One region of the Lacrimispora struthionigena genome, then DNA from elsewhere that is predicted to be linked to it. Evidence: predicted binding sites of a transcription regulator. Region 1 holds the regulator's gene; each other region holds the start of a gene.

Region 1 (6,518 bases):
TAAAAGGAGATGATAATTCATGGATCAGGATAATCAAATAAATTTGGATGATCTTTCTACATACCAACAGCCGCTGAAAAATAAACAGAATAATATGGCGCTTGCCTCACTGATAATGGGAATTATCGGAATCGTCACTTCCTGCTGTTGTTTCGGAGGCCTTATCTTTGGAAGTCTGGGAATTGTATTCGCCCTGCTTTCCAAGACCCAGGATCGCTTTGAAGGAAATGCAGTGGCAGGACTGATTACTTCTATCATTGGTCTGGTGTTTACTGCAATCGTGTTTATTCTGTTTGTAGGATCGGGACTGATGGAGGAACTTGCTGCAGGAGGTGGATTTTAGTGAAAATTTCATCAAAAGAATTGAAAAAACGTGCAAAACAGAAACTGCAGGGCAATTACGGACTCTGCGTTGGCGTTCAGTTAATTATAAACGCTATTGTATCAATCGTTTTAGTAATCATGTTTTTTGCAAGCCTGATTGCCGGACTTTTGGGATCTGGCAGTATATACGGATTAAGCGGCAATATGGCGGAATATATCATCATTATAGCGATTGTGGTGGTATCCATGATACTTATGGTTGTTCTCGTATCCCTGTTTACACCTGGAACCTTAAAGATCTATTTAAATATCAGTGAGAATAAACCAGTACATATATCAGATCTGCTTTATGGTTTTAAAAACAAGCCCCATAAATTTATTGGTCTGAATCTGATCATATTCCTGATTGCAATGGTTTGGTCCATTCCTTATTATGTAGTACTTGCAGTGGCAGAAATTACAAATTATATTCCGGTTATGATCGTTCTCCTGATTATTACCTATCTGCTGCTTTTAATCGGAGTTACGATTACATCTTTGTATCTGGCCCAGGCCGCGTTTATATTTGTGGAAGCGCCGGATAAAGGAATTTTCAGATGTTTAAAAGAGAGTGTAGAGATGATGAAAGGGCACAAGGGCAGTCTTTTCTATATTAATTTAAGCTTTATGGGACTGGTTCTTCTTGGATATTGCTCGTTTGGAATCGCATATCTTTGGATTATGCCGTATATGTACGCAACATTAACCGAATACTATAATGAACTGAAACCGAAGCTGATTCCCAATCCTGAAGTGTATCTTTGCGATTCTTCTTATGAATCCCTTAAGAAACAGGAATTTTAATTTGAAACCGTGTCACAGGATTTGCATGCGCATAGAATACACTATAGGAGGTGTGTCTTATGCGCATTTGCGATCTGAAGCAAAAAGAAGTAATTAATATCTGTGACTGCAGACGTCTTGGTTTTGTAGGAGACGTGGATTTTGATATGGAAACCGGCTGTCTGCTGGCTATCATTGTGCCAGGTCCCGGATGCTTTTGCGGCTTTCTGGTACGGGAAAGAGAATATGTAATTCCATTTTGTGATATCAGACAGGTAGGTCCGGATATCATACTGGTTAACGTGGATTTGGAAAAAGCAACGGAAAAATGCGGTATTTAATGGAAGATGGGCTTGCGAATATAAGGATTGTAAGTTATGATATACATAATAAAAGTTACAGTCCGAAAGACAGGAGGATCCCAGGCGTGAAATGTCCATTTTGCAACGAGGCAGATACAAAGGTCATTGATTCCAGACCGGCAGACGACAACAGTTCGATCAGACGCCGCAGACAATGTGAAAAGTGCGGTAAGAGGTTTACCACTTATGAAAAGCTGGAAACCATGCCGCTTATGGTTATAAAAAAAGATAATTCCAGAGAGGTTTATGACCGATCCAAGATAGAATCAGGAATTCTTCACTCCTGCCACAAAAGACCGGTTTCGTCCCAGCAGATCGCTGCTATGGTAGATGAGATTGAAACCCAGGTATTTAACAGGGAAGAAAAAGAAGTAGAAAGCACCGTCATTGGAGAGCTGGTTATGAAAAAGCTTCAGGAAGTGGATGAAGTGGCATATGTAAGATTTGCCTCTGTATACAGAGAGTTTAAAGATGTGAATACCTTTATGGAAGAGATAGGAAAATTATTAAAGAAATAGGAGAGCTATGTTTCAGAAATTTTATCCAGATGAAGACGTAAATTCCACGTATGAAATACCCTTTGAGGATTTTTATAAAAAAGGAATCAGGGGTATTATTTTTGATATTGACAATACCCTTGTTCCCCATGGGGCACCAGCGGACAACCGGGCAAAGAAGATGTTTTTAAGGCTTCAGGATCTGGGAATGGAAACCTGTCTTTTATCCAACAACAAAGAGCCGAGAGTATCCGCGTTTGCTAAGGATACTGGCAGCCTTAATTATATTTTCAAGGGAAGAAAGCCTGGAGTGGAAGGGTATCAGCGAGCCATGAAGCTTATGGGTACCAATTCTTCCAATACAATTTTTGTAGGAGACCAGCTTTTTACCGATGTGTTTGGTGCAAAGAGGGCAGGGATCTACAGCATACTGGTCAGCCGGATCCATCCAAAAGAAGAGATTCAGATCAGATTTAAGAGGCTGTTAGAATTTGTTGTTCTGCATTTTTACCGTAAAGATAAAAAAAGAAACATTTAAAAAGCTGCTGACTTAAACGACGGGTAGATTTAATCTATTCCGGTTATAATACCTGATAAGAAAATTGTTCTGTTGGACATGCAGATCTCTTTTTTAAACCGCAATTGATTATATTGCTAAGAAAAAAGGAGTTATTTGCAAAAAACGGTTGAAAATGAATTTATTTTAGTATAGAATATAAAAGGTTAAGAAGAGAATTCAAGGAGGAATATCATTTATGATATCAGCGGGTGATTTTAGAAACGGTATCACATTGGAGATCGATGGTACTGTATATCAGATTATGGAGTTTCAGCACGTGAAACCTGGTAAAGGTGCTGCTTTCGTAAGAACAAAGATTAAAGATGTGGTAAACGGCGGCGTTGTAGAGCGCACATTCCGCCCGACAGAGAAGTTTCCCCAGGCAAGAATCGACAGAGTAGACATGCAGTATCTGTATGCCGATGGAGATCTTCATAACTTTATGGATACCAGCAGCTATGAACAGGTTGCATTAAGCGATGATGTCGTTGGAGATGCATTAAAGTTTGTGAAAGAGAATGATACAGTAAAGGTATGCTCTTACAATGGTAAGGTATATTCTATAGAGCCTCCGTTATTTGTGGAACTGGTTATAACTGATACAGAGCCAGGATTTAAGGGTGATACTGCTCAGGGAGCAACCAAGCCAGCTACCGTAGAAACCGGTGCAGTGGTTTACGTACCTTTATTTGTTGAACAGGGTGATAAGATTAAGATTGATACGCGTACAGGTGAATACCTGTCCAGAGTTTAATCAGATTAAAAGGGCCGGGATATCCGGTCTTTTTTTCTTTCTGCCTTAAATGGTTTGATTTTTTTTTGTACTTGTAATATAATTGTTATTTAGCTTAGAAATTTCTGGAATAGAAAAAAGGAGATCATAAAACCGATGAAGAAGATTCTTGATTTAATTACGGCAGAGATGAAGACAGCTTTTGCAGATTGCGGATACGATGAAATTTATGCAAAGGTGACTTTATCCAACCGTCCGGATCTTTGCGAGTACCAGTGCAACGGAGCCATGGCGGCAGCCAAAGCTTATAAAAAGAAACCGTTTGATATCGCATCGGAAGTGGTGTCAAAACTTTTAGCAAGTCACGCTTTTGAAGCTGTGGAAGCGGTGATGCCTGGTTTTATTAACTTAAAAATCAATGCCGGTTATCTGGCAGAATATATGAATAAGATGGCTTTAGAAGACCAGTGCGGCTGTGAAAAAACAGATGAGCCTATGACCATTGTGGTAGATTACGGCGGTGCCAATGTGGCGAAGCCTCTTCATGTAGGTCACCTGCGTTCTGCTGTTATTGGAGAGAGCATCAAGCGCATGGGCCGTTTTCTGGGACACAACATTATCGGTGATGTACATCTGGGTGACTGGGGTCTTCAGATGGGTCTGATTATAGAAGAATTAAGAGACAGAAAGCCGGAACTTCCTTATTTTGATGAGTCATTTGAAGGTGAATATCCAAAAGATGCCCCATTTACCATCACAGAATTAGAAGAGATTTATCCTGCGGCCAGTTTAAAGTCCAAAGAGGACGAATCTTTTAGTAAGAGAGCTCATGAAGCAACCTTAAAGCTGCAAAATGGATATGCTCCCTATCGTGCTATCTGGCAGCATATTATTCATGTTTCCGTGGCTGATTTAAAGATGAATTACGGCAGTCTCAATGTCACCTTTGATTTATGGAAGGGCGAAAGCGATGCGGAAGCCTACATTCCCCAGGTGATTGAAGAACTGACCGAAAAAGGACTTGCCTACGAAAGTCAGGGCGCCCTTGTGGTTGATGTGGCTATGGATGGGGATTCCAAGGAACTTCCTCCATGTATTATCAGAAAGTCCGATGGAGCAGCGTTATACTCCACCTCTGATCTTGGTACCATTATTGAAAGGGAGAAGGAGATAAAGCCGGACTGGTATATTTATGTAACAGACAAACGCCAGGAGCTTCATTTTACCCAGGTGTTCCGTGTTGCAAAAAAAGCAGGCTTTGTTCATGCCGATAAAAAGATGTCTCATCTTGCCTTTGGTACCATGAACGGCAAAGATGGAAAACCATTTAAGACAAGAGACGGCGGTGTGCTGCGTCTGGAAACTCTGATTTCCGATATCAGCCAGGCTGCCTATGAAAAGATTATGGAGAACCGTTCTGTTTCCGAAGAAGAAGCAAGAGAGACTTCAAAAATCGTGGGCATGGCAGCTTTAAAATACGGGGATTTATCCAATCAGGCTGCAAAGGATTATATCTTTGATATGGACCGGTTCGTATCCTTTGAAGGTAATACAGGTCCTTACATCCTCTATACCATTGTACGTATCAAATCCATTCTGGCAAAGTACCAGACTTTGGACGATAAGTATCAGGGAGAGGAACGGATTCTTCCCGCTGCCTCAGATGCAGAAAAAGATTTAATGCTCCAGCTGTCCAGATACAATGAAGTGGCAGAAAGCTCTTTCCTGGAGCTGGCTCCTCATAAAATATGCCAGTATGTCTATGAATTAGCCAATTCATTTAATCGCTTCTATCATGATACAAAAATCATTTCGGAAGAGAATAAAGAACAGCAGGCCTCATGGATCAGTCTCATTCGTCTGGCAAAGGATGTGCTGAATGGCTGCATCGGAGTACTTGGTATTGAAGCGCCGGAACGTATGTAAATGGAACGGATGTGAGCGTTATGAAAGTATCACAGATAACTGCCAATGCTTTTTGGAAGGGTGAAACCGGAGTTAAGGCATTGGTGGAAGATCAGGGAAAAGAATATAAAGCAAGTCTTCATATCAAGGGTAGTCAGGTATTTGACTACTCTTGTTCCTGCGCTCAGGGGAATTCCTACCGTGGGATGTGCTCTCACTGTCAGGCTCTTTTTAAGGCTTATGAAGAACAGGAATCAGGGAATCAGGGAAAGCCGGTTACCACTTCTGCCCAGGCGAGAGCCATGATCCGTGAGTATACCAACGGGGAAGTTGCCAGAATTATGAGTGAGGGCCAGGAAGAACAGATTTCACTTCTGGTATCCGTTCTGGTTAACCGCAGAGAGGTGAAACTGGAAGTAAAGCTTGGCAGGGACCGCCTTTATCTTATTAAGGATTTAGCAGCGTTTGCAGATGCCATGGATCATGGAACTTATGTGGAATATGGCAAAAATCTTGCTTTTTATCATAACCGGTCTGTCTTTGTAAAGGAGAGCCGTCCACTTCTGGACTTTTTGCTGGAATCCATTAATGGATACTGCGAACAGTATGAGCAGATGCAGAAAAGCTCCTTTTCTGCACGCCCGGTCATGCGTTATTTAAACTTAAGTAAGACAGCAAGAGACCGGTTCTTTGAAATTATGAAAGGCACGACTCTGGAATTTGAGGATCACAGGGGGGAAAAAAGACAGCTGAAGATCTCAGGCCGTAATCCGGATCTGACTGTGACGGCGGCCCGTGAGGGCAGAGATGGAGTCCGTATATCCATGGACAAAAAGCTCCTGGTTGTGAAGGGAGAAAACCGTCTGTACCTTGGAGATTTAAAACATCTGTCTTGTTGTGATCAGCCTTGCAGTGAGACTCTTGGCGTTTTTTTAGACCAGATGATGAGCGGTTATGGCATGGAGTGTGAAACCGTAATTAATAATAAGGATATGCCTCTTTTTTATGAACGGGTATTAAAAAGGATCGCTTCTTACTGTAACATTGATTCAGGCAGTCTTGATCTGGAGTCTTTTAAACCGGAGGAACTTAGAGCCAGGTTTGATTTTGACAGCGATAGTCCCAGTAAGCTGATATTACGTCCCACCCTTTCTTATGGCACCTATTCCTTTCAGCCGGTTGAAGATGAAAAACTGCCCCGAACCGTCTGCAGAGATGTACCGGGAGAATTCCGCATCAGCCAGTTGATCACAAAGTATTTTAAGTACAGGGAATATGAATCAGATTATCCGGCGATCAGGGATGACGAGGAAGCA
Region 2 (6,518 bases), on a different contig from region 1:
GGGATCATACAAATTGCTTTTATTGACGCTAACGATAATACACCGGTGATTGACATTAAACCCTATACACCAAGCTTTGACAGGGTAGAAACTCCTGGTGTACCTGCATGGTGCAGTGATTGGCCTAAAAGTACAGAAGAATCCGCCTGTTTTGCATGGGAAGAGGTATTCAATTTTTAGGAGGGCTTATGAGCTTAAAAGATTATATCAATCATAAGCCAGTACTTCATTCAGAAAGACTTATGTTGCGAGAACTTATGCCTTGTGATGTTTCCGATTTGAAAGAATGGTCAGGCGAGAACTCCCTATACCAGTATTGGGGAAAACGTCCCGGAAAAAGTGATTTAAATCCGGAGCTTCTCTTCCAGAAAAAGGATAAACCGACGAAAAGTTTTCATTGGGGGATTATTCATAAAGCAAATAATAAGGTTATTGGAGAACTATGGATATACTTAATTGAGAATGATCGAATGGCAAAAGTTGCTTTTCGACTTTCTCCTGCCTACCAAGGCAAGGGCATAATGACAGAAGCATTATTTCGGGTTGTTACATTCTGTTTTGAGGAAACGGAGCTGCAGCGATTGTGGTCTGATGTCCATATTTTAAATTATGCTTCCTGTAAAACACTTGAAAAAGCAGGATTTAAGCGTGAAGGACATATCCGTAACGGCAAAATGGTAAATACTTACTGTGACTACTATTTATATGGTATGTTGAAAGATGACTATACTGGTCAATATGTTAAACCGTAATATCAGCAAGTAAAATCAAGAATTCTGATTTCTTATCGGTTATAATTCTTTTAGAGCGATTGAAACGAGGTGAACAGGGAAATGTACGAATGGCACAAGCAAATTCAGCTAATTGTTGATGAAATCGATGAATCAATCAGACAGCATCATGATGAATCGCTGACTCTTAAATTTCTTTCCCGCAAACTTGGTTATTCTGACTTTCATACAACTAGAAAATTCAAAGAAATATCAGGTATGCAGTTCAGGGAATATTTACGGCTCAGAAGGTTAGCCTTTGCGTTAAAAGAGGTTCGTGACAGTAAAAAAAGTTTTTTAGACATTGCTTTTGATTATGGTTTTTCATCCCATGAAGCCTTTACCAGAGCGTTTAAGAATTCCTATGGTATCACTCCAAGTGAATACCGGAAAACGCCCAAACCTGTAGTTCTTCGTACTAAAATAACCCCTTTCGACCGCTACTTTTTAGGATTTGGAGAAATTGGCATGATGAAATCGGAAAATGATGTAAAGATTTATTTTGTTACCATTCCAGCACACAAGTTTTTGTACATTAAAAACTATGAAAGCAATGGATATTGGGATTTTTGGCAGAAACAAAGTCTGATTCCTGGACAGGACTGCGACACCATCTGCGGCTTACTGGATAGTATTAAGGGCAAACTGGATGACGAAGGCGGAACGGAATCAAACAGCGGCAGCGGCCAGATTATGGCTTATATGAATGACCCAGACGGACGGCTTTGCGATTGGGGAATCCCACGCACAGAGTGTTATGGAGTCCGCCTTCCTGCTGATTACAAAGGCGAAGTACCGACTCAAATGCTTCTGATTGATGTGCCGGAAGCAGAGTATATTACATTTGAACACGGACCATTTGATTATGAACAGGAAAACCGAAGTGTGGAAGAAAAGATTGAAAAGGCAATGACGGACTTTGATTTTTCAGATACCGGCTACTGCTTTGATACTTCTCCCGGCAGAATTCTTTATTTCTATCACAATCCGGAACGGTTCTGGAAATATGTGCGACCGGTTAAAAAGCAGTCCTGATAATACATCCTAAATAACGTTATCCTTCGGGGCTGTGCCGTGATATCGGGTGCACAGCCCTGATTAATATATACGGATATACCTTTTCCAGCATAATCTCAACAACCCTTCCACCCAATTTACCATCTCACCCTGTTATAATATAACGCATAATATGTTATTTTTAATAAATACTATTTATTACAAAACCATTGATATCGTCCTACATATAGTATATAATAAATATCGTTTCGCAATATATAGTATTTTGTCCTGTTTTGTATATGGTCACAATACAGATATAAGCTTATTTGGGAAGAGAGGGTAATTTTAGAATGGATATTATGGAATACTTGGGGAGCGGCAATATTTTAGGGCAGGATATCTGGAACAATAAATACCGGTATAACAATGAAGAGTTTGACGAATGGGTTGAGCGTGTCTCAGGAGGAAACAAGAAAGTAGCAGAGCTTATTATCAATAAGAAATTTTTATTTGCCGGAAGAATTTTAACCAATAGAGGATTATTTAAATTTGGCAAGAAGATTACCTACTCCAATTGTTATGTAGTAACTCCACCCGAAGATAATATCGAAAGTATCTTTGATACCGCTAAATCACTGGCAAGGACATACAGCTACGGAGGCGGTTGTGGTGTTGATATTGGTAAGCTCAGACCAAAAGGAGCCCTGGTTCACAATGCTGCTGAGAATACAAGCGGTTCCGTTTCATTCATGGATTTATACTCTGCAGTAACAGAATTAATTGGGCAAAACGGAAGGCGGGGAGCGTTAATGATCAGCATACCCTGTACCCATCCGGATTTAGAATCATTTATTGAAATAAAATCCGATTTAACCAAGGTTACAAAAGCAAATATTTCTATTCGTATAACGAATGCATTTATGGAAGCAGTGAAGGAACATGCGCCTTTTATGCTGACCTTTCAAGTAGAAGATACTGGTGAAGTAATTGAAAAAGAAGTAAATGCATATGAAATTTTTTGCCGTATCAGTGAGATGAACTGGGATTATGCAGAACCCGGAATGCTGTTTTGGGATCGTATTGAGAGCTGGAATCTGCTGTCCAATACCAGGGAATTCCAATATGCCGGAACAAATCCATGTGCGGAAGAACCATTACCGGCTGGGGGATCCTGCCTGCTTGGAGCAATTAATCTTTCCGCTTACGTTGCCATAAAAGATAATACGAAAGTCTTTGATCATGAAAACTTTATAAAAGATGTACGTACCTGTGTAACTGCTCTGAATGAAGTACTGGATGAAGGTCTTCCTTTACACCCGCTTAAAGAGCAGCGGGATTCTGTCCGGGACTGGCGGCAGATCGGCCTAGGTGTATTGGGTATTGCTGACTTACTCATTAAATTAGGTATTCGATACGGAAGTGATGAAAGTATTGAGCTTTGCGATAAAATTGCAAAAGAAATGATTCATAATGCTATTTATCAATCTGCAAAGCTTGCAAAGGAGAACGGACCGTTTCCTAAGTGCAACATAGAAGAAATTATGGAAACCCCATTTTTTAAAGCTAATACAGATGAAGAAGTAGCTGCATTTGTGAAAGAAGCAGGAGGGTTATTCAATTCCCAGCTCCTGACAATTGCACCAACAGGGACACTGTCAACCATGCTTGGTATATCTGGCGGAATAGAGCCTATTTTTTCCAATTCTTATACTAGAAAAACGGAAAGTCTTCATGGTGAAGATGTATTTTATAAAATATACACCCCTATCGTTCAGGAGTATATGAATGAAAATGGTATTACAGACGAAAAAGATCTGCCTGATTTCTTTGTAACTGCGCAGTCACTTCCCTACACGGAACGAATTAAAATGCAGGCAGTCTGGCAAAATCATATCGATGCATCCATTAGTTCAACTGTTAATGTCCCGAAAGAATTTACAAAAGAAGAAGTACAGGCTTTGTATTTTATGGCATGGCAATATGGTCTGAAAGGAATTACAATATTCAGAGACGGATGTAAGCGTCTGGGGATATTAACAACCAGTGAAGAAAAGACTTCCCAGAACCTGGAGCGGGGCCATATCGTAAAAGTTTCAGATGCCTGTATTGGAAAAAGAAGAACTCTGCGAACTGGCTGCGGAACGCTCCACTGTGAAGCATTCTTTGATCCCTTCACCGGAAAATTTATGGAAATATTCCTTTCAAAAGGGTCTAAAGGGGGATGCAATAGTTTTATGGTTGGTTTAAGCCGTATGATTTCACTGGCTGCAAGAGGTGGAATCGAACTGGAAGATATTGTTGACCAGCTGGAAAGTACACTGGTTTGCTCATCCTATGCAGTGCGGACAGCAACAAAGCGGGATACCTCACCTGGATCCAGCTGCCCAATGTCAATTGGAAAAGCACTGACTCAGATGTATGAAGAAATGCAGTCAGAGTTGCATTTAAAATATTATGGCGCTAATAAAATGGGATTTGACGGAGAAACAGCACAACTGAAAAAGAACCATAATACGTATGATAAGGCGGATGGAGCAAACGTAGTCAATCCTTGTCCCATATGTGGTTTAGAACTTACATTTGAAGGCGGATGTAATACTTGTAAAAGCTGTGGATACTCTAAATGTGAATAGAATAATGGACGAGCCATAATAAAGCATGTTCCGGATCCTTATAATAAGAATCCGGGACATGCTTTGCTTTTGATATTTATGGAATTTTGTTTCCTATCCCTTAAGGTTCAATTCCCCATTTCAGGCTGTTAGATATATATCCAATGACTTTTGGGGAATCCACATAGTTCATTGCTGTGCCATCAAAGGAATAGTCATCTGTCTGAGTATAATTTGTCCAGTTAGCTTTCGTCACTCTTATCTGGATCTCAGCATACTCTCCTGCTGCCAGACTTCCAGCTCCAGATGTAAATCCAACCTCCAGATAGTAGTCAGCATCCTTCTTTGGAGCAGACAATTTAACAAAGGTTCCGGTGATGTTACTGCTGCCAACGGAAGACCAGTCACACCAGAAGTTCTGATCAATTTCTCCATTTATCGTGTAATAATATCTGATTTTAACATCAGAAAGTTTTACATTGGTTGTGCCGTTATTGTAGATCTTGAATTTCGGACTGAGAGAACCGCTCTGTGCTGATGTGTTTGCATTATACATCTGTATCTTAATGCTGCCTTTTGCAACAGAAGTATCTACTACAGTCAGAACCATCACAGGGTCTGTTCCTGCACTTAAATCGAATACTACATTGTAGGTTCCTGTAGCAAGACCAGCCAGTGAAGCTTTTAAGAATGTAACGGAGGTTCCGGATATGGTGTAATCCACACCTTCAGCTAACGCTTTACTATCCAGTCTGATAGCTTTTAGTGTATGTCCTGCCATAGTTAAGACAGCGGTAACATCTGCCTGCTTCGCAGGGTTCTTATCAAAGGTGGCTGCTGCAGGTTTCACAGAACCACTTGGTGTGGAATCAGTGATCGTTACTGTCAGTACCGGATCAACTCCCTTATTGAAATCAAAAACAAGCTTTAACTTACCCACATCCTGACCTGCTAAATATTCTTTAGATAAAATGACTGTATTGTCGGATAAGGTATAATCTGTACCTTCCGTTAAATAAGTACTTCCGTCCTTAATACCGGTAAACGTATTACCATTTAAGGTAAGTTCTACTGTTATATCTGTTTGTTCCGCAATATTCTTATCAAATGCTGCCACTACAGGGTTGATTGCAGAGTTGGTGACTGGTTCACCGCCTTCTCCAAACAGCAGGGAATATACACCATTTGCAATGGCGATATCGCACTGTGCCCAGAAACGGTGGTATTGAAATACAGGATCAGTATTATTGTTATAAGCAGTAAGAAGTTTCTCATAATCCGGATCATCTTTATATTTGGAACGAATGTCTAAAAATTTAACACCGGATTTAATTACATCCCCATTTGGCATTTTTCCAGTCCAGCCTGCTGGTACGTAGATCTCCTGTTCAAAGAACCGTTTGTAATCTGTTCTTGGTTCTGGCGTTGAAAGGCCCTTATCATCTCTGTACAGATCCCACATACGATCCAGTAATTCCTTTGCAAGCACTCTTGCTTCATCATCACCAGATGCCTTGCTGTAATACAATAAGGTATTTGCAAGGGAACCAGTAACACCAAGGTCTGTGGTGTAGCTGGTAACAGTTACATGCAGGTTCTTATTACCTGTATAAGTACCTGTCCAGGTATCAGGCTGTCCGGACCAGTCAAGACCGTTAGGAATTGCATATGTTCCGTCTGCTTTCAGCTGTACCACAGTTTTAATCCAGCCAACCCATTTATCCAGAATAGCTTTTGCTCTTTCATCCTTAGTTTTGTAATAGTATTCAGCTACACGCTGCATGGACCATGCCTGGAAACCAAACCAGGTATTACTTCCAGGATCTGCATAGACAGGATTTGCTACATATCCCATTCCATAAAAAGTTGAAGTACCTGCCGGCCATTCTTCATAACGGCCATTATGTGAGTTACTGGCTCCGCCTGCAATTGCACCTTCAGAAGTCTGCAGCCACTGATAGAATTCCAGCTGTCTGTCAAGACTTAACTTCCAGTCGCTGGCTCCCTTTTTAGACAGAGGTTTTAAATCTTCGTCTTCCGATAATATCCAGGCTGTCATAGGATTCTGATATCCAAAATGGTTATGGCTGTCTCCAATTTTCCATGCCCAGTCGGAACCTACTCCGCCGCCCCATGC
Region 3 (6,518 bases), on a different contig from region 1:
AGAAATCTATAAGCATCTGGTTGCTGAAACCGTAAAAGAAACTGGCTGTATTGCTTATGAATTATTTCAAGAACTAAATAATCCCAATAGCTTAACTTTAATTGAAGAATGGGAGAATACGGAGGCTTTGCAGCGTCATACTCAGACGCCACATTTCATCACCTTAGTTGAACAACTTTCTTTATTTGAAAAAGAATTACCAGTTCTAATATATAAAAAATTATTTTAGCCTATAGTGCAGATGTTGATTAATTTTCGAAAATTCCTTTAACATCTGCACTCCTTATGCAACATGATATGAAACACAAAAATAAAAAAGCCTAGTATTTACTAGACTTTTTCGAGTGGAGCAGACGGGATTTGAACCCGTGTCCAAAAACCAATTCCCTGTTCTTCTACTATCATAGTTAGTTCATTGACATTCCCTCCACAGCCCGGGAACTAACACCCTGACTGCTTTAGTAGCTTCATAATACATCCGCATACTCAAAGCTTTGCATACGTCGTTTCTCACATAGTCGATGCCGGGATCTTAAAGTGTGAGTGCTCTAAGGCCGACAAGCTGCATTAAGCAGCTAAAGCTAATTTATTATTGTTAGCGTTTATATTTAGGTTTGCCATTTAACGCATCGCATACGGATAGCTTCACCAGCTGCATAGCCCCTGTCGAAACCAGTACTGCCCCTGACTGGTACTCTTCAAGCGAGCATTATCATAGTATCACGAAAAAAAATAAATGTCAACATCCACTGTGTTCCATTTACAGATCGTCAATCAGGGCGCTGCTCTTTGCATATGCTGTGCTTCTTGCTTCAAAAAAATCAGTTTTTATTAAATTTGCGTTGCTATACTGGCTGACCCAGGACATACTCTCCGGCTCTCTTTTATGCCCCTCATAAATCCGCTCCCAGCCAAGACTTTCACACCGGAAATTTCCCAGATACATGATGTAATCTGTGATCATTTCCTTTGTCAATCCAGGAACATCATCGCCGATAGCATAGATCCCCCATGCGATTTCCTGCTCACACCCTTCTTTGATCATGCTCCGGTACTCACTGACGCATTCCGGAGTAAACAGCTGGGGTTCTTCCTTTTTCAGTTCCAGAATGATGTTGCGAAACAGCCATAGGTGCGTATTCTCATCCCGGTTAATATAGCGGATCTCCTGAGAGGAACCTGTCATTTTATGATTCCGTCCCAGATTGTAGAAGAACATAAAACCACTGTAAAAATAGATTCCTTCCAGAATAAAGTTGGCAACCACTGCTTTCAAAAATGCCCGGCTGCTCTTGTCTTTCTGAAATTCATTATACAGATCTCCGATAAAAGTGTTTCGTGCCAGCAGATGAGGATCATTCTTCCACTGATACAAAACCTCATTTCTCGTCTGGGGTTCACAGATGGTATCCAACATATAGCTGTAGCTCTGACTGTGAACCGCCTCCTGAAAGGTCTGAATTGCCAGGCAGAGATTGATCTCATTGGCGGTTATATATTCGCTGATGGCCGGTAAGTTGGCTGTCTGGATGCTGTCTAAAAACACCAGAAATGATAAAATCTTATCATACGCCCTGCGCTCACCGGGACTTAAAAGGGGATAATCCTTGCTGTCTCTTAGCAGATTAATCTCCTCCGGTATCCAGAAATTATTCATGGCCTGACGATACCAGTCACTTACCCAGCCGTATTTCATGTTGTTAAAATCATTGAGATTGGTGGTATTGCCATTGATCATGCGCCGATCTCTTACTTCCACGGATCCTTCCGGATTAAATAGAGGTCTTTTCTTTAACTGTTCCATGGGTTCTGGTTCCACTCTCCTTTTTATTGTCTTATTTTCTTAACTTCTTAGCTGGAGCATGCCTCACAGTCGTCCACTTCAAGGCTTTTGGAGCGGATGTAATAAATGGTCTTTACTCCCGATTCCCACGCCAGAATGTATAGCCCAAGCACCTGCCTTAAGGTATAATCATTGGTGATATACAAATTCATGCTCTGGGCCTGGTCAACATGGCGCTGCCTGACCCCTGCTGCCTTTACAGACCAGGTCTGGTCAATATAATGAGCATTTTTGTATAGCCAGAATGTATCCGGAGTAAGCCCAGGCGCAACCCTTGGAACCAGTCCGTTCTTTTTCTCTTCCAGATAGTACCGGCTCATAATCGGATCAAGTCCTGCCGTTGTCCCTGCAATCATGCTCATACTGCTGGTGGGGGCGATCGCAATCAGCCAGCCGTTTCTCATACCCCATGCATTCACTTTCCTGCCTAATTCGTTCCACTCACGGGATTCATAGCCCCGTTTTTTAAAATAAGCACCCGTCTGCCAGTCGCTCCCTTCAAAGAACGAATAGCTTCCTTTTTCTCTTGCAAGATCACAGCTGGCCTCCACCGCTGCATAATTTATGGTCTCAAAAACCTGATCTGTAAAAGCCAGATGTTCCTCTGATTCCCAGGCGATTTTGTTGTTGGCAAGCATGTGGTGATAGCCGCTAACTCCAAGACCGATTGGGCGGTATCGTTCATTGGTGATCTCTGCATAAGGAACTGGAAAATAGTTAAGATCAATGACATTGTCAAGCGCACGCACTGCACTGCGGACCAGCCCGGTTAATTCTTCTTTGGAATTTACATCTATTTTTCCAAGGGATAGACTGGCCAGATTACAGACAACAAAATCTCCCGGCTTTGTCACGGTTACTACAACCGTTTCCCCGTCCACGGTCTTCATGCTCTGTTCCACCTGTTCCACTGCGCTCATATTCTGGGCAATTTCCGTACAGAGATTGCTGCAGTAGATAATTCCCTTATGGCTGTTTGGATTGAAATTATTGACTGCATCCCGGTTAAATGTAAATGGAGTTCCTGTTTCTACCGCACTCTTTAAAACAAGTCGGATAATGTCCTTAATCAAGACAACCCTCTTATGAATTCTTTCGTCATTTACACACTTAAGGTAACGTTCCTCCCACAAATCTCCCCAGCAATCTTCCAATGCCCAGCCCATTACAGTCAGTATCTCGTGGGGACACATCAGATACCAGTTACTTTCAATATCTTCCTTCGCCTGCCGCCAGAAAAGATCGGGGTAGCATACTGCCGGGAAAACATCGTGGGCTTTCATGCGGTCATCGCCATTATTGGTCTTAAGCATTAAAAATTCCGGAAGATCTTTGTGCCATACGTCTAAGTACACTGCTACCGCCCCCTGGCGCATTCCCAGCTGGTCCACTGCAACAGCCGTATCATTGGCAAGCTTGATCCAACGGATCACACCTCCGGCCGCTCCTTTAAATCCCCTTATGGAACTTCCAGTCGCCCGGACTTTTCCAAAATACAGTCCCATGCCGCCGCCAAATTTACTGATCTTGGCAAAGCTGTCTATGCTTCGGTAAATTCCGTCCAGACTGTCCGGCACTGTATCTATAAAACAGGAAGAGAGCTGATGGTATGGTTTTCTCGCATTGGATAAAGTCGGCGTTGCCATGGTCACCTTTAATGTGCTGAGCATATCATAAAACTTCCTTACCCAGCCGTCCCGGTCTACCTGTTCCAGCATGGCAAGATGCATGGCAATCCCTAAAAACATCTCCTGAGGTGTTTCAAGGGGAACATTCTCCCTGCTATGAATAACGTAACGGTTTAACACCAGTTCCAGTCCGGAGTAATTAAACAGACGGTCTCTGGTATGATCAATATAAGCTTCATACCGGTTAAGTTCGTCCTCGCTGTAATTGTCAAGAATGTAGCTTCCGTACAGATTCTCACCCGTTAAATAAGCAACTTTATCATAGAAGCTTTTTAATCCATGCCTGTTAAGCTCTGCTTTCAGGATTCGTCCAAATTGAACCAGATAAATTCTGGCACTTACGTATTCCCAGTCAGAGGCTTCCTGGGTCGTCAGCTCAACTGCTGCCTGAATCAGTGCAGAAAGTCTCTCTCTGACCGTCATGTCCTCTTTAAAAAATGTCATAAACTTTATATAAAGCTTGTTAAGACCGTATGACGGTGAATTGTATTCCCGCTCTATCTCATCAAGTACCGGACTTAATTCAGGTACTTCCTTAAAGTATGCCAATATCTCATTTTTACCGTATAATTCATCCATACTGATTCCTGCCATTCTATTGCGTTATAATAATATCAATAACTGTTATCAAAGCTATATTCATGAATATACCACAAGATATTGTTAATTTCAACCATCCGATCACAAAATATTCGTTTTTTATCTTTTCAAAAAAATCACCGGGGAAGAAAATCCATAGAAGATTTTAACTCCAGATCCTGAAAAAGTGCATTTACAGCAGAGGTGTAGTCCCATAGATTCTGGGATTTTTGTATCTTTTTCCCGTGCTTTTCGCTGTTTTCAAAAGACTGAAGCATATAAGCCCACAGTTCTTTCATTTTAAACAGCAGATTGCGGTCACCAAAAATCGTTTCCTGGTATCCAGAAAGAATTTCGTCATGAAATGCCCTCAGCTGTTCTTTTTTAAGACGTCCCTGTCCTTTTATTTCTCCTGCAAGCATGGGGTTGGCAATCAGTCCCCTGCCAAGCATCACCCGGTTCACAGATGGAAATGTCTGAACCATTCGGTCATAAGCCTCAGGAGTAAATATATCTCCATTATAGCAGACGGGATTTTTACTAACGGTGACTGCCATCTGAAACATGTCCCAGTTTGGAGTATTCCGGTAAAAATCCGTTTGAATTCTGGGATGGATAATCAGCTCCTTAACAGGATACTTGTTATAGATTTCCATAAGTCGGTAAAATTCCTCCGGACTGTCCTTTCCGATTCTGGTTTTAATGGAAATGCTCATATCAATGGAAAAAATCCGGTCCAGAAACTGATCTAACTGATCAGGAACTGCAAGAAAACCAGAGCCTCTTTGCTTGGATACAACTGTTTTAGATGGACAGCCCAGATTTAGATTTACCTCATCATATCCATATTTTTTAAGTTCCATAGCGGTCCAGACGAAGCCCTCCCAATGATTGGTCATAATCTGGGGAATCGTCCTTGCGCCCTCATTATGCTCCGGAAGAATATCATTTTTTTCTCTGGAAGAAAATTCACGGTTCTGGGTCGGCACAATAAAAGGTGTGAAGTATACGTCTACATCCTTGAAAAACTTACGATGTGCATTTCTGTAAATATATCCTGTAATCCCCTCCATGGGGGCGAAGTAATAGTTCATAAGCAGTTCTCCTGTTCCTTTTTTACACTCCCCATTCTACCACAGGAGATGAAAAATTCATAGAATACCATTTGCAGATTATGGAAATTGGTGCTATAATATTGGGCAAAATGCCATTACTCAGGAGGATCTATCATGTTTCGTTTTAATCAGATTTTTAAACGTACTACCGGTGTCATAATGCTTGCAGCCCTGTTCTCATCTTCTGTTGTTTTTACAGCAAAAGCGGAAGAAGAATCCGGACCTGCCTTTGCTCCTCCGGTTAACCATACTGCTGCGCCTGAGATCGGTCCTGGAATGAGTTTAAAATCCAACTGTGTGGTTGTTTTAGACCCTGGTCACGGAAAAACAGACGGTCACTACTCCGGCTGCCACTTCGAATACGACGGAGTTACCTATTACGAAGATATCATTACAATGAAAATAGCCAATTATACGAAAGAATATCTGGAGAAAAACTCCAATTATACCGTTTATATGACGAAAGACAGTTCCGAGGTCACCGTCCCATTGGATCAGCGGGCTGCCTTTGCGGCTTCCGTCCGCGCAGACTTATTTGTCAGTCTCCACGTGGATTCCATCGCAGGAAACGGCACTACGAGGAACGCTTACGGTGCCAGTTCCATGTCCCCCAGAACCGGACGTTTTAACAATGACGTTGCCATTCAATCCCAGGACGCAGCAAATACGATTTTAAACCAGCTAACCGGCCTTGGACTTCACAACAGAGGATTAATCCTTCAGGATTCCAAAAACGGAACCTTATATCCAGACGGAAGTACTGCTGATTACTATGCAATTCCCCGATATTCCCAGATGTACGGTCTCCGTGGCTTTATCATTGAGCATGGATACATCAATTACATCAGCGACTTAACCGGATTCCTCTCCACCGACGAGCAGTTAAAGAAACTGGGAGAGGCTGACGCCAAAGGTATCATCGAATATTTAAACAAAGCTGGAAAGTCCACTTTTACAACGGCCACTGCTACTGTTTCAGCACCACCTGCTAACTAAGAGCTCATAATCCCTGCCTTCCTGCATAAAATATATCATAAATTACGGCCCAAACTGGCAGGGAGGAACAGGTTTGTCAAAAATTCTGGATAACAGTTATTATGATTTAATGATCAGCACCGCCCTGGCTCCAACCTATGATACCGGTGATAATATCACTTATTTAAACAGACAGAACTCTCTGCTTCATATCCCCGCCGGCAACGGAGATCCCTGTGACCTTGGAAAGCATTCTTACAGCAGCTTTCCTACCCTTTACACCCTTGCCTCAACCATAAGCCTGGAAAAATCGGGAGT

What was found. The regulator NrdR, encoded in region 1, represses ribonucleotide reductase genes. The targets are predictions, from matches to a motif close to CACAANATNTTGTG.
Region 2: the regulator NrdR is predicted to act here: its motif matches at 2,037-2,050, upstream of ACOAOT_RS05775 (adenosylcobalamin-dependent ribonucleoside-diphosphate reductase).
Region 3: the regulator NrdR is predicted to act here: its motif matches at 4,183-4,196, upstream of ACOAOT_RS07190 (ribonucleoside-diphosphate reductase subunit alpha).

The regions. Positions count from the first base shown of each region.
Region 1 is NZ_JBMBWP010000002.1:352,527-359,044, reverse strand. It holds gene ACOAOT_RS10620 (hypothetical protein) at 20-343, shown strand; gene ACOAOT_RS10615 (DUF975 family protein) at 343-1,167, shown strand; gene ACOAOT_RS10610 (PRC-barrel domain-containing protein) at 1,227-1,487, shown strand; gene nrdR (transcriptional regulator NrdR) at 1,574-2,026, shown strand; gene ACOAOT_RS10600 (YqeG family HAD IIIA-type phosphatase) at 2,034-2,543, shown strand; gene efp (elongation factor P) at 2,761-3,318, shown strand; gene argS (arginine--tRNA ligase) at 3,454-5,223, shown strand; gene ACOAOT_RS10585 (DEAD/DEAH box helicase) at 5,244-6,518, shown strand, end outside.
Region 2 is NZ_JBMBWP010000001.1:1,276,432-1,282,949, reverse strand. It holds gene ACOAOT_RS05790 (SAM-dependent methyltransferase) at 1-180, shown strand, start outside; gene ACOAOT_RS05785 (GNAT family N-acetyltransferase) at 189-752, shown strand; gene ACOAOT_RS05780 (helix-turn-helix transcriptional regulator) at 834-1,805, shown strand; gene ACOAOT_RS05775 (adenosylcobalamin-dependent ribonucleoside-diphosphate reductase) at 2,120-4,402, shown strand; gene ACOAOT_RS05770 (glycoside hydrolase family 48 protein) at 4,503-6,518, opposite strand, start outside.
Region 3 is NZ_JBMBWP010000001.1:1,581,004-1,587,521, reverse strand. It holds gene ACOAOT_RS07205 (putative quinol monooxygenase) at 1-229, shown strand, start outside; RNA gene ssrA (transfer-messenger RNA) at 343-685, opposite strand; gene ACOAOT_RS07195 (ribonucleotide-diphosphate reductase subunit beta) at 761-1,804, opposite strand; gene ACOAOT_RS07190 (ribonucleoside-diphosphate reductase subunit alpha) at 1,852-4,110, opposite strand; gene ACOAOT_RS07185 (tRNA dihydrouridine synthase) at 4,248-5,204, opposite strand; gene ACOAOT_RS07180 (N-acetylmuramoyl-L-alanine amidase family protein) at 5,340-6,221, shown strand; gene ACOAOT_RS07175 (S8 family peptidase) at 6,295-6,518, shown strand, end outside.